Regions from separate parts of the Kitasatospora sp. NPDC097605 genome, predicted to be linked through region 3. Evidence: riboswitches for the same ligand, from Rfam matches in the RefSeq annotation. Region 3 holds a riboswitch; each other region holds the start of a gene.
The links. Region 3 has a riboswitch for cobalamin ahead of ABTX81_RS38020 (GHMP family kinase ATP-binding protein). Riboswitches for the same ligand answer to the same signal wherever they lie in the genome.
Positions count from the first base shown of each region.

Region 1: it holds a riboswitch for cobalamin, as region 3 does, so the genes downstream of both, ABTX81_RS25855 (ribonucleoside-diphosphate reductase subunit alpha) here and ABTX81_RS38020 (GHMP family kinase ATP-binding protein) in region 3, are expected to answer to the same signal.
Region 2: it holds a riboswitch for cobalamin, as region 3 does, so the genes downstream of both, nicT (Nickel transporter NicT) here and ABTX81_RS38020 (GHMP family kinase ATP-binding protein) in region 3, are expected to answer to the same signal.
Region 4: it holds a riboswitch for cobalamin, as region 3 does, so the genes downstream of both, ABTX81_RS25710 (FecCD family ABC transporter permease) here and ABTX81_RS38020 (GHMP family kinase ATP-binding protein) in region 3, are expected to answer to the same signal.

Region 1 is NZ_JBEOSF010000025.1:64,549-67,748, forward strand. Features, by position in the region: gene ABTX81_RS25850 (hypothetical protein) at 1-967, opposite strand, end outside; cobalamin riboswitch at 1,138-1,265, shown strand; gene ABTX81_RS25855 (ribonucleoside-diphosphate reductase subunit alpha) at 1,450-3,200, shown strand, end outside.
Region 2 is NZ_JBEOSF010000064.1:8,477-11,676, reverse strand. Features, by position in the region: gene ABTX81_RS38505 (M24 family metallopeptidase) at 1-578, opposite strand, end outside; gene nicT (Nickel transporter NicT) at 659-1,759, opposite strand; cobalamin riboswitch at 1,790-1,996, opposite strand; gene ABTX81_RS38495 (Fpg/Nei family DNA glycosylase) at 2,184-3,020, opposite strand; gene ABTX81_RS38490 (AAA family ATPase) at 3,105-3,200, opposite strand, start outside.
Region 3 is NZ_JBEOSF010000060.1:36,551-39,750, reverse strand. Features, by position in the region: gene ABTX81_RS38025 (ferric reductase-like transmembrane domain-containing protein) at 1-514, opposite strand, end outside; cobalamin riboswitch at 736-974, shown strand; gene ABTX81_RS38020 (GHMP family kinase ATP-binding protein) at 1,178-2,077, shown strand; gene ABTX81_RS38015 (cysteine synthase family protein) at 2,074-3,096, shown strand; gene ABTX81_RS38010 (ATP-grasp domain-containing protein) at 3,093-3,200, shown strand, end outside.
Region 4 is NZ_JBEOSF010000025.1:32,034-35,233, reverse strand. Features, by position in the region: gene ABTX81_RS25715 (ABC transporter ATP-binding protein) at 1-507, opposite strand, end outside; gene ABTX81_RS25710 (FecCD family ABC transporter permease) at 546-1,634, opposite strand; cobalamin riboswitch at 1,731-1,868, opposite strand; gene sodN (superoxide dismutase, Ni) at 1,960-2,355, opposite strand; gene sodX (nickel-type superoxide dismutase maturation protease) at 2,553-3,011, shown strand; gene ABTX81_RS25695 (CGNR zinc finger domain-containing protein) at 3,016-3,200, opposite strand, start outside.

The DNA of each region.
Region 1 (3,200 bases), on a different contig from region 3:
GCGTCTCGGCGCAGCCCGACTTGTCGGTCACGCAGAACATCGCGACACCGGTGCCGGACAGACCCTGGATCAGGCCCGCGTGACGGCCGATCGCCCGGTCCGCGCCCGCCTTGTTGTCGAAGACCGCGACGCCGACCGTGACGGCGCTCTCGCCGTTGACGTACGTCGCGCGGACCAGCGAACGGCAGGTGTCGTCGCCGAGCGCGAGGCCGAGCCCGCCGGTGGTCGCCTTGGAGCAGGGAGCGGTCGAACCGGTCACCTGACGGGTCCACACCTTGCCGTCGACGGTCCGGGTCTGATCCGGGAACAGCGTCGCCGCGTCGACCGGCAGCTTGTCGGTGGCGGCGTCGGAGATGACCGCCAGCGCCTGCTCGGTGGGCGTGGCCGTGACGGACGGGCTGCCGGCCGTGGACGTGCCCGCGTTCGGCTTCGGGTCGTCGCCCTTGTCCCGGCCGTTGATCCACACCCCGGCCCCGACGACGCCACCGACCAGGACGGCGGCCGCGACCACCGCGCCGATCCACAGCCGCTTGCGGCGGCGCGAATCGGTGGCGTGGCGGTCCGCCATCGCGTTCCAGTCCGGCTCGTTCGGGGACGGCTGCGGCGTCAGCGGCGGCGGCTGGGCGCCCTGCTGGGGCCATTGGGCGAACGGGGCCGGCGGCTGCGGCGGCCCGGGCTGCGGCGGCACCGGCTGCGGCGGCCCGGGCTGGGGTCCGCCCTGCGGCCCCGGCTGCGGGTACGGCACCGCGCCGGACGGCAGGTGCGGCGCCACCGGCGGCTGGGCCTGCGGCGGCACCCCCGCCCCCGGCTGGACGTACGGCGTCGCAGGCGGCCCGAAACCGCCGGGCGGCGGCACCGGCGGCTGCCCCGGCTGCGGCGCCTGACCCGGCGTGCCAGGCTGCTGACCCTGCTCCGGCGGCACGGCCCGACTGGCCCACTCCCCCGGAGCGCCCGTTCCCTCGCTCATGTGCCGAGATCGTAGGGCATGCACCGTACGAGGGACCGTTCCGGTGACCAATCCGTTTCAGAACAGGGGCCCGCCACGGCCACCCGCGGCCCCGCCCCGGTACCACCGGTCATCGGAGCAACACGCCACGCTGCACAACATGTGGTGTCGCATCGAGCAAGCACCACTAGATGTATGCTCACTCCTGCTGTCGACGCAGGGGAACCCGGTGCGAGTCCGGGACTGCCCCGCAGCGGTGTGCGGCCGCCTCCCCAGGTGCGCCACGAGTCCGAGTACCTGCCGACGGCGTGCCGACGCCTCCCCGCAGAGGCCATGGCACCAGCACCACCTTCCGGGCCTCGCGGGCGGGCCGGGGACGACACGCGCGCGACGCCTCAGGGCCCGCGCGGCGATCTCCCCTGCCCCGAACGGTCCGGTACCCCGAGCCACGCCGCCGACCGCCGCCAGGAGAGAGCGCCTTGACCACCGCTGCCTCAGCCACCCTGCCCGCCCAGGGTTCCAGCTCCGCCCCCGCCGACCCGACGGTCTCCGACCCCGGCGGTGCGCTCCTGCGCCTCCTCACCGACCGCAGCGCCGACCTCCCCCAGGTCGACCCCGGCCATGTCGCCGCCGCCGCGCTCCGCGGCCGCCACGCCGGCTCGGACTTCGCCGAGCTGCGCGGGCTGGCCGTCGACGCCGCCGCGTCGATGATCGCCGAGGACCCGCAGTACTCCAAGCTCGCGGCCCGGCTGCTCGCGCTGGAGATCGTGGACGAGGCGGCGAGCCAGGGCGTGGTCTCGTTCTCCACCTCGATCGCGGTCGGCCACGCCGAGGGCCTGATCGGCGACACCACCGCCGCCTTCGTCGCCAAGCACACCGCCGCCCTGGACGCCCTGGTCGACCCCCGGGGCGACGACCGCTTCGAGTACTTCGGCCTGCGCACCGTGCAGTCCCGGTACCTGCTGCGCCACCCGATCACCCGCAAGGTCGTCGAGACCCCGCAGTACTTCCTGCTCCGCGTCGCCTGTGGCCTGGCGGTCGGCGACACCGAGCAGTCGGTCGCCGAGGTCGCCGAGCTGTACCGCCTGATGAGCCGGCTGGAGTACCTGACCTCCTCGCCGACCCTCTTCAACTCCGGCACCCGCCACCCCCAGATGTCCAGCTGCTACCTGCTGGACTCCCCGCTGGACAACCTGGACTCGATCTACTCGCGCTACGCGCAGATCGCCCGGCTGTCCAAGCACGCCGGCGGCATCGGCCTGTCCTACTCCCGGATCCGCTCGCGCGGCTCGCTGATCCGCGGCACCAACGGCAAGTCCAACGGCATCGTGCCGTTCCTGCGCACCCTCGACTCCTCGGTCGCCGCCGTCAACCAGGGCGGCCGCCGCAAGGGCGCGGCCTGCGTCTACCTGGAGACCTGGCACGCGGACATCGAGGAGTTCCTCGAACTGCGCGACAACACCGGCGAGGAGGCGCGCCGCACCCACAACCTCAACCTGGCGCACTGGATCCCGGACGAGTTCATGCGCCGGGTCAACGCCAACGCCGACTGGTCGCTGTTCTCCCCCGCCGACGTCCCCGAGCTGGTCGACCTCTGGGGCGAGGAGTTCGACGAGGCCTACCGCAAGGCCGAGCTGGCCGGCAAGGCCGTGCGCACCATCCCCGCGCAGACCCTCTACGCCCGGATGATGCGGACCCTGGCGCAGACCGGCAACGGCTGGATGACCTTCAAGGACGCCTCCAACCGCGCCGCCAACCAGACCGCGCTGCCGGGCCGCACGGTGCACTCCTCCAACCTCTGCACCGAGATCCTGGAGGTCACCGACGACTCCGAGACCGCGGTCTGCAACCTCGGCTCGGTCAACCTCGGCGCCCACGTCGCCGCCGGCGCGTCGGCCGGCGACCTGCTGAACGCGATGGACTGGGAGCGCCTGGACGCCACCGTCCGCACCGCCGTCACCTTCCTCGACCGCGTGGTGGACATCAACTTCTACCCGACCCCCGAGGCCGGCGCGTCCAACTCCCGCTGGCGCCCGGTCGGCCTCGGCGTGATGGGCCTGCAGGACGTCTTCTTCCAGCTGCGGATCGACTTCGACTCCGCGGAGGCCAAGGCCCTCTCCACGCTCATCGCCGAGCGCATCATGCTCACCGCCTACGAGCGCTCCGCCGACCTGGCCGAGCAGCTGGGCCGCCACGAGGCCTACGGCGAGACCCGCGCCGCCCGCGGCGAGCTGCACATCGACCACTTCGGCTC
Region 2 (3,200 bases), on a different contig from region 3:
GGGAAGGCCGCCCGGTCCGCGCCGTGGTCGATCATCCGGCGCTCCAGCTCCATCGCCAGGTGCCGTTCGGTGCGCCCGACCAGGATCGACTCCAGCAGCTCGCCGAGCGCCTGGTCGGCGATCTCGGCGGCGATCCGCAGGTCGGCGATCTCGTGCTCGTCCTTGACCACCCGCAGCCGCTCGACCGCCTGGCCGACGTCGGTCAGCCGCACCCCCTCCGCCAGCCCGGCCACCGCCCGGTGCCGGGTGACGGTCAGGTCGTGCTCCTCCACCGCGAGCCCGGCCACCCCCAGCCGCGCCGCGGCGGCCGCCGCGGCCAGCGCGGTGTCCGTCCCGGCCGCCACCGGCACCCGGGTGACCTCGGGAACGATCAGGTGCTCACCGGTGTCGTCCGGCGGCAGGTCGTCCGGCAGCGCGAGCAGCGCCCGGTCCCGGGTCAGCAGCAGCGTCGCCCCGCACGGCGGGCACCCGGTGAGGTACCGCACGTTCGCCGCCCGGGTGACCAGCGCCGCGTCGGCCCCGGACGCACCGCAGTGCTCCCGCAACCGCTCCCGGCGGCCCGCGTACGCATCAGCCATGCGTCGAGCCTACGAACCCGGCCACCGATCCGCCCGCCGAACGCCCCCACCCGGGCCGCCGCGACGGCCCGCCCCGGCCGCTACTCCGCGCCCGCGGCGGGATTCGGGGCCCACTTCCGCTCCACCCCGGCCAGCCGCCAGTAGGCGATGGCGGCGGCCCAGACGACCACGAACAGGCCGACGATCGCGTAGCCGACGTTGTCCAGCGAGATGTCCGCGATCCAGCCGGTCACCGGGTCGGTCAGGTCGAGCTTCTCGTGCAGGACGCCGACCAGTTCGATGGTGCCGATGACGAAGGCGACCGCGATGGACAGGCCGGTGATGGTCAGGTTGTAGTAGACCTTGCGCACCGGGTTGGAGAAGGCCCACTGGTAGGCGAAGTTCATGAAGGTGCCGTCCAGGGTGTCGAACAGGCTCATCCCGGCCGCGAACAGCAGCGGCAGGCAGACGATCGCGTACCAGGGCAGGCCGGAGGCCGCGCCGGAGCCGGCCATCACCATCAGGGTGACCTCGGTCGCGGTGTCGAAGCCCAGGCCCAGCACCATGCCGACCGGGAACATCTGGCCGGGGCGGGTGATCGAGCGGGTCGCGCGGTTCAGCACCCGCGCCAGCAGGCCGCGGGCGTTCAGGTGCGCCTCCAGCTCGGCCTCGTCGAACTTCCCGGCCCTCATCGAACGGAAGACCTTGAGGATGCCGAACAGCGCGGCCAGGTTGAGCGCGCCGATCAGGTAGAGGAAGACGCCGGAGGCCGAGGTGCCGACCATGCCCAGCCACTGGTGGGTGGTCGACTCGTCGTCCATCAGGGTGTTGGCCAGCTGGGCGCCGCCCGCCACGAGGGCGGCCATCATCACCACCATCGAGGAGTGGCCGAGGGCGAACCAGAAGCCCACCGAGACCGGGCGCTTGCCGTCCGCCATCAGCTTGCGGGTGGTGTTGTCGATCACCGCGATGTGGTCGGCGTCGAAGGCGTGCCGCATGCCGAGGGTGTACGCGGTGATGCCCAGGCCCACTCCGAAGACCTGGGTGCCCACCTCGTACTCCTCCGGTGCGACCAGGAAGATCAGCGTGCCGAACGCCACCACGTGCATGGCGAGGATCACGCCCATCAGCCCGGCGGTGCGCAGGGTGTCCTCGCGGCGCCAGCGGAAGGCGGGCAGGGCGGCGGTTTCGGGCAGGGTCATGCGGATCACGCTCCAGCACCTCGTGGAATGACTTCGTGAGATGCCGCGGCCGGTCTCCTGGCTGACGGGGCTTCCGTACCCGCCTTCCCAAGCGCGCGAGGCGCCCAGTGGCGTCATGGGTACGGACACTCTCCCCCGATCACAGTGGCGAGGGCCGCTCCGGACTGGGACCCCTGAGGGTCCGTCACCGGTCTTCCCGAGCACCACGGCGGGAACACCGTAGGGTCCCCGGACGGACCCGTGCAAGGCCTCGCACCCGCCCGGTGTCCAGCGTCACAACTCCCCCGCCTGCGCGAACGCTTCATGCAGGCGCTCCGATCGGCGAACGCCTTCGCCACCGAGGGATCCGCCCGGTCGGTTTCCCTTTGCCAGGGTCGCGCTCTGCCGGTCCCGCACCTGCGAAGCGTACGGACCCGCGCTCCGTCTACCGCGCGGCGGTCGCTCGCGCGGGCTGGCAGGTGGGGCACCAGAAGAGGTTGCGCGAGGCGTGTTCCTCGGTGCGGACGTCGGTGGCGCAGACCAGGCACGGCTGGCCGGCGCGGCGGTAGACGTAGACCTCGCCGCCGTGGTCGTCGACGCGCGGGGGGCGGTTCATCGCCTCGGGGGTGTGCTCGGGGCGGACGGTGTCGATGCGGCCGGCGCCGACGCCCTCGCGCATCAGGGCGACCAGGTCGGCCCAGATCGCGTCCCACTCGGCGCGGCGCAGGTCGCGGCCGGGCAGCTGCGGGTCGATGCCGTGCCGGAACAGCACCTCGGCGCGGTAGACGTTGCCGACCCCGGCCAGCACCTTCTGGTCCATCAGCAGGGCGGCGATCGTCGTACGGCTGCCCGTTATCCGCCGCCAGGCGCCGTCCGGGTCGGCGTCGGCGCGCAGCGGGTCCGGACCGAGGCGGGCGGCGACGGCGGCCTTCTCGGCGCCGGTGATCAGCGCACAGGTGTTGGGACCGCGCAGGTCCGCGACGTGCTCGTCGTTCTCCAGGCGCAGCCGGACCAGGCCGACCGGCGCGGGCACCGGGCCGTCGCCGATCTCGCCGAAGGTGAAGCCGCCGTACAGGCCGAGGTGGACGTGTACCCAGGCGTCCTCGCCGAAGCCGAGGAAGAGGTGCTTGCCGGTGGCCTCGGCCGCGACCAGCTCCCGTCCGTCGATCAGCTTGGCGCCGTCCGCGAAGCGGCCCTGCGGGCTGCTGGCACGGACCGGCCGGCCGCCGAAGGCACGGTGGTTCTCGGCGGCGAGGCGGTGGATGATGTGGCCTTCCGGCACGGGCGCGGCTCCCCCCGGTGGTTCGTTCAGGACCCGTCCATCATCGCAGCCGGCACCGACAGTCCGGCCCCGCCGCCGGGGGCCTCAGCGGACCGGGATGCCCATCAGCCGGGCCAGGATCACCCGGTCGAGTTCGGCGGCCGTGGCGGCCACGTCGAGGTGGGAGTTGTCGATGATCGG
Region 3 (3,200 bases):
CGGCGAACCCCGACCAGAGCCGGTCGCCCCACGCCGATCCGGCCTCGTAGCGCACGAGTTCGGCCGCGAACATCAGCGCGTGCGCGAACATCAGGGCCGTCGTTGTCAGGCTCGTCGTGCGGTGCCAGCGCTCCAGGGTCTGCCGGGCGACCGGCAGTCGGACGGGCCGCGGACCGGACAGCAGCAGCCCCAGCACCACCGTCCCCCAGGCCCACAGCAGTCCCGACCAGCCGAACGCCTGGCTCAGCAGGTACATCCAGTACGTGCGCGAGTCGTCCATGAACGGCATGACCGCCACCGTGGCCGAGGTGCCCGCGTCCATCCGGACGTACAGCAGCACGAACACCGCCGCGGTGACGCCGACCGCCGCACTCGCGTCGGGCAGCGCGGCCCGCAGGTCGGCGCGCAGGTCGGTGCGCGGGGCGGCGCGCGGGGCGATGCGTTCGGCGGGCCGCCTCCCGGCGGCGGGCGGGGCGTCCGGAGCGTCGTCCCCCGACGTCGTCTCAGGCAGCATCGTGGACCTTCCGGAACGGCGGGACACCGATTGACGGTGTACAGCGGGCGATGGGTCGAACAAGTGTGGCGGAGGGGTTCCGGCATGCCGAGCCCGTATCCGGCCAGAGTGGCACGTGCACCGGCGGCCTCCCGCCGCGGCGCCCCCACGCTCCGGCCCGCGGACCGATCGCATTCGGACAACCGCCCGCACGTGCCCTGCCACCGGAGCGCGAGCCCCCGTATGCTCATCACCGCAGCCGGTTCGCGCCTCCCGACCGACCGGACTTCGGCGGCGCGACGCAAGAGGGAACCCGGTGGGAAACCGGGACTGTCCCGCAGCGGTGAGTGGGAACGAAAGCCGTCATCAGCACTGGGCCGGGCTCCGCCCCGGCCCGGGAAGCGACGGCCGGTAGGTGTGCGCCGGTCCTTCGGCGTACCGGCCCACGAGTCCGAAGACCTGCCGCTGCGCCCGCACCCCCACGTGCGGGCTGTGCACGGTGACCTCGTGGACTGGGTCGGCGGTACGACGGCTGCGCGGCGTGCGACGACACGCCGTGCCCTCCTCCTCCGGGTCATGACGCGGGGCTCGGAACGAGGAGGAGGACGTGCCCGTGACCGCGCGAGTTCCGCCCGCCCGCACCGGGCGCCGACCGGCCCGCCCACCGGCGGCCCGGGCGGCGCGATGGTGACCCCCACCGGAGGGGCCCGGCCCGCCCCGCCGCCGGGCGGCACGCTCTCCGGTGTCTGCCACGGCACCCTGGGCGAGCTCTACCAGGGACCGCTGCGCGCAGGTCCCCGCCCCGACATCGCGGTGGTGTCGTTCCCCGTCGACCGCCACTCCTGGGTGCACTTCACCCCGGGGACGGACACGTCGGACCCGCTGCCGCTCGGGGCGAAGGCCGCGACGGCCGCCCGGCTGTTCCTGGAGCGCTTCGGGCTGACCCTGCCGCCGGGCCGCTGGTGCGTGCACTCCGAGCTCACCGTCGGGGTGGGCATGGCGAGTTCGACCGCCGACATCGTGGCGACGCTGCGCTGCCTGTTCCGGATCTTCGCGCTGCCGTACGACACCGGGGTGGTGCTCGCCGTGCTGCGCCAGATCGAACGGGCCGACAGCGTCTTCCTCGACGAGTTCGCCCTGCACCTGAGTGGCCGGCACCGGGTGGTGCGGCGGCTGGGCACCGGCATCGGCTTCCACACCGCGTACATCACCGAGCCCGGGACGGTGGACACCGCCGCCGTCACCGACCTGCTGCTCGGGCACTACCGGCGGCACGGCGAGGAGTACCGGCGCTGCCTGACCGACCTGCTGAAGGGATTCGCCGCGGGCGACCAGGCCGCCGTCGCGCGCACGGCCACGGCCAGCGCCGCGCTCTCCCAACAGGTTCTCCCCAAAGCGACGTTCGACGCGCTGCTCGCCCACCGCGAGGAGTTCGGTGCCGACGGGATCTTCGTCGCCCACACCGGTTGCCTGGTCGGCTACCTGCTCCCCGGACGCCCGGACGCCGCGCTCAAGTCGGACCTGTCCGCGTTCTTCCACTCGCTCGGCCACCAGTGTTCCTTCGCCCAAGGAGGCTACAGGTGATCCACCCCCACATCGCCGACGCCCTGAAGGTCCCCGATCTCGTCCGGCTCACCGACGGCCTCGTGCTGGTCCGGTTCGAGTCGATGAAGATCTACTCGGCGCTCGCCGCCGTCCGCCACCTGCTGGAGCGCGGCACCGTCCGCCCCGGGCAGACCCTGGTGGACAGCTCCAGCGGCATCTACGCCTACGCGCTGGCGCTCGCCTGCCACCGGCACCGCATGCGCTGCCACATCGTCGCGTCCACCACCGTCGACGCCACCACCCGCGCCCAGTTGGAGATCCTCGGCGCCACCGTGGAGCAGGTCGTGCCGTCCCGCGACCTCAAACTGGACCAGGAGCTGCGGGTGCGCCGGGTACGCGAGCTGCTCGCCGAACACCCGGACTGGCACTGGATGCGGCAGTACCACGACGACGTCCACTACCTCGGCTACCACGAGGTCGCCGACCGGATCACGGCCGCCTTCCCCGGCGCGGCGCTGACCGTCGTCGGCGGCGTCGGCTCCGGCGCCTCGACCGGCGGGGTGGCGACCCGGCTGCGCGCCTCCGACCCGTCGGTGCGGCTGGTCGGGGTGCAGCCCTTCGGCAGCGTCACCTTCGGCAGCCAGCGGCACCACGACCCGGAGGCGATCATCGCCGGGATCGGCTCCTCCATCGTCTTCGACAACGTCCGCCACCACCTCTACGACGGCATCCACTGGCTGGACTTCACCCACGCCATGGCGGGCACCGTCGCCCTGCTGCGCGACCACGCCGTCTTCGCCGGGCTGTCCACCGGCGCCGGCTACCTGGCCGCGACCTACGAGGCACGCCGCCACCCCGACCGGCTGCACCTGGTGATCGGTGCCGACACCGGCCACCGCTACGTCGAGCGCGTCTTCGCCCGGCACGCCGAAGCCCCCGACCCGGCCGCGTTGAAACCGGTCGAGGTCTCCGCCCCCGAGGAGATGTCCATGCCCTGGTCCACCATGGCCTGGCGGCGCACCGCGTGCCCGCCGCACCCCGGGGAGCGGGCGGCATGAGCATCGTCTGCCTGGAATCGCTCACCTTCGGCCTCGGCCACCTGGTGCGGGCCGCCGACGCGCTCGGCGAGCGGCTGACCCTGCTCACCCGCGACCGCTCCTAC
Region 4 (3,200 bases), on a different contig from region 3:
GTGGTTGGTCGGCTCGTCGAGGACCAGCACCTTGGGCTCCTGGACCAGCGCCCGGGCGATCAGCACCCGCTGCTTCTCGCCGCCGGAGAGGCTCAGGAAGCCCCGGGCGGCCAGGTGCGCGGCGCCGACCCGGCGCAGGGCCCCGGCGCAGCGGTCCTCGTCACCGGCCGACGGGCCGGCCAGGGCGCCGCGCCGGTGCGGCAGCCGGCCCATGCCGACCACCTCGGCCACGGTGAAGTCGAACTCGGCGGAGTGCTCCTGGGGCAGCGCCGCCACCCGCCGGGCGGCCTCGCGCGGGGCGAGCGCGTGCAGGTCGTCGCCGCCCAGCAGGACGGCGCCGGCGGCCGGCCGCAGCGCCCGGTAGACGCAGCGCAGCAGGGTGGACTTGCCGCTGCCGTTCGGGCCGATCAGGCCGACCACCTGGCCGGCGGCGGCGGTCAGCGTGATGTCGTGGACCAGCCGGACGCCGGCCAGGTCGACCGAGACCCGGTCGACGGCGAGGTCCAGCGCGGGGACGGAGCCGGCGGGGGCGGCGGCGGGGGCGGTCACCGGCCACCGCCGAAGGAGTAGCCGCGACGGCGCATCAGCAGCAGGAAGCAGGGCACCCCGACGGCCGCGGTGACCACGCCGACCGGCAGTTCGGCGGGCGCCAGCAGGGTGCGGGAGACGATGTCCACCCAGACCAGCAGCAGCGCCCCGGCGAGCGGCGCGACCAGCAGCACCCGGCGGTGGCCGGCACCGACCAGCATCCGCACCAGGTGCGGCACCATCAGCCCGACGAAGCCGATCGCCCCGCTGACCGCGACCACGGTGCCGGTGACGGCCGCGGTGACCACGAACAGCTCGCGGCGCAGCCGGTCCGGGTCCACGCCGAGCGAGGCGGCCGTCTCGTCGCCCATGGCCAGCGCGTCCAGCCGCCCGGCGGCGCAGGCCAGGTACGCCAGACCGGCCAGTACGGTGACGGCGGCGATCGGCACCGAGCCCCAGGTGGCACCGCCGAGGCTGCCGAGCAGCCACATCATGGCGGAGCGGGCGGCCTCGCCGCGGGCGGCGGCGAAGACCATCAGCGCCGTCAGCGCGGAGAAGCCGTAGGACATCGCGGTGCCGGTGAGCACCAGCCGCAGCGGGGTGAGCCCGTGGGCGGTCCTGGCCGTCAGGTAGACCAGCACCATGGCGAGCAGGGCGGCGGCGAAGGCGGAGACCGAGATCGCCCAGACGCCGAGCGAGGCGAAGGCGCCCAGCATCAGCACCGCGTTGGCGCCGACCGAGGCGCCGGAGGAGATGCCGAGCACGAACGGGTCGGCGAGCGCGTTGCGGACCATCGCCTGGACGGCGACCCCGGTGGCGGCCAGTCCGGCGCCGACCACGGCGGCCAGCACGGCGCGCGGCAGCCGGATCTCCCAGACGATCGCGTAGGCGGCGGCCTCGTCGGCCTCCAGCCGACCGCCCGTCAGCCCGGCGCGCAGCAGTCGCAGGACCTGGCCCCAGCCGAGTCCGGAGGAGCCCACGGCGACGGCGCAGACCAGGGAGACGAGCAGCGCCGCGGCGAGGGCGGCGGCCAGCGGTACGGCGGGTGTTCGGCGCGGGCCCGGCGGGGCCGCGGCGGTGGCCGGTGCGGTCGCGGTGCTGCTCACTGGTGCGCGCCTTGCCTCGGGCCGCGGACGGCGCGGGGCGGCGCGCCCGGGCGCGGGTGTGCCGGGGCGCCATCCCCTCGCAGTCCACGGCGAGTTGTCGGGAGGTCGGCGTCCTCGGGCGATCGGGCTCACGGGCACGGGGCACCGTTTACCGTTGCGGGTCAGCGCCGGATTCGCACCGGCTTCCCCCTCTGGACGCCTTGGCAGCATAACAAGCGCACAGGCCAGGCAACCCTTACTGAGCCGACTGTGGTGACGGACACACGCGAGCGCCCCCGTCCGCGCGGGTGCGGACGGGGGCGCTCGACAGGGAAATGAGCGGGGATCAGCCCTGCTTGGTCTCCCAGAAGATCTTGTCGACCTCGGCGATGAGGTCGAGCAGCGCCTGGCCGGTGGCCGGGTCGGTGGACGCCTTGGCGGCCGAGGCGGCCTTCAGGGTGTCGTTGATGAGCTGGTGCAGCTGCGGGTACTTCTCGAAGTGCGGGGCCTTGAAGTAGTCGCTCCACAGCACCGAGATGTGGTGCTTGACGGCCTCGGCGCGCTGCTCCTTGATGATGACGGCGCGGGCGCGGAAGTGCGCGTCCTCGTTGGCCTGGTACTTCTCCTGGGTGGCCTTCACCGACTCGGCCTCGATGCGGGCCTGGGCCGGGTCGTAGACACCGCAGGGCAGGTCACAGTGGGCGTGGGCGGTGGCGCGCGGTGCAAACAGACGAGAGAGCATGGGGAGTCCTTCCTTGGATCGTCTTCCCGGGCCCGAGATTACCCTTCAGCCCCTGCGGTTTCTCGGTCGGGCGGCGGGCCTAGGGCAAAAGGCGGAGCAGGAACCGGTCGATTCCGGACATCGGCGCCGCGCGGCCCGTGCGGCAGACTGGTGTGCGACAGCGGGTCGCGGAGGGACGCGGGCCGGGAGGAGGAGTCGTGGCACGCAGCGCGGAACCGGAGGACGGCCCCCCGGCGGGCGGCGCGCCGTTCGGGCTGATCGACGTGGCGGGGGACTCGATGGTGCCGACCCTGCGGGACGGCGACCAGCTGCTGGTGCGGTACGGCGCGCGGATCCGGCCCGGCGCGGTGGTGGTCTTCCGCCACCCGTTCCAGCAGAACCTGCTGGTCGTCAAACGGGCCGACGGGCGGCGGCCCAAGGGCTGGTGGCTGCTCTCCGACAACCGGCCGGTGGACAGCGACAGCCGCAGCTACGGCGCGGTGCCGGACGAGCTGGTGCTCGGCCGGGTGCTGCTGCGGCTGCGCCCGCGCCCGGCCTGGCTGGCGCCGGGCCGCCGGCTGGAGCGGCTGCTGCTCTCCGGTCCGCTGGCCCGGGTGCCCGGACTGGCCCGCAGGCTCGGCGTCTGGGTCCGCCCGGAGGAGCTCGCGAACCCCTGACCGGTTACCGGTTCTCCGCGCCGCCGGCCGCCGCGGCCGCCTCCAGTCGCTTGCGGGCGCGGTAGGCGGCGACGTTGGCGCGGGTCGCGCAGCGGTCCGAGCAGTACCTGCGGGAGCGGTTGGTGGAGGTGTCCAGGTAGGCGTTGCGGCAGGGCGCGGCCTGGCAGATGCCGAGCCGGTCGGCGCCCA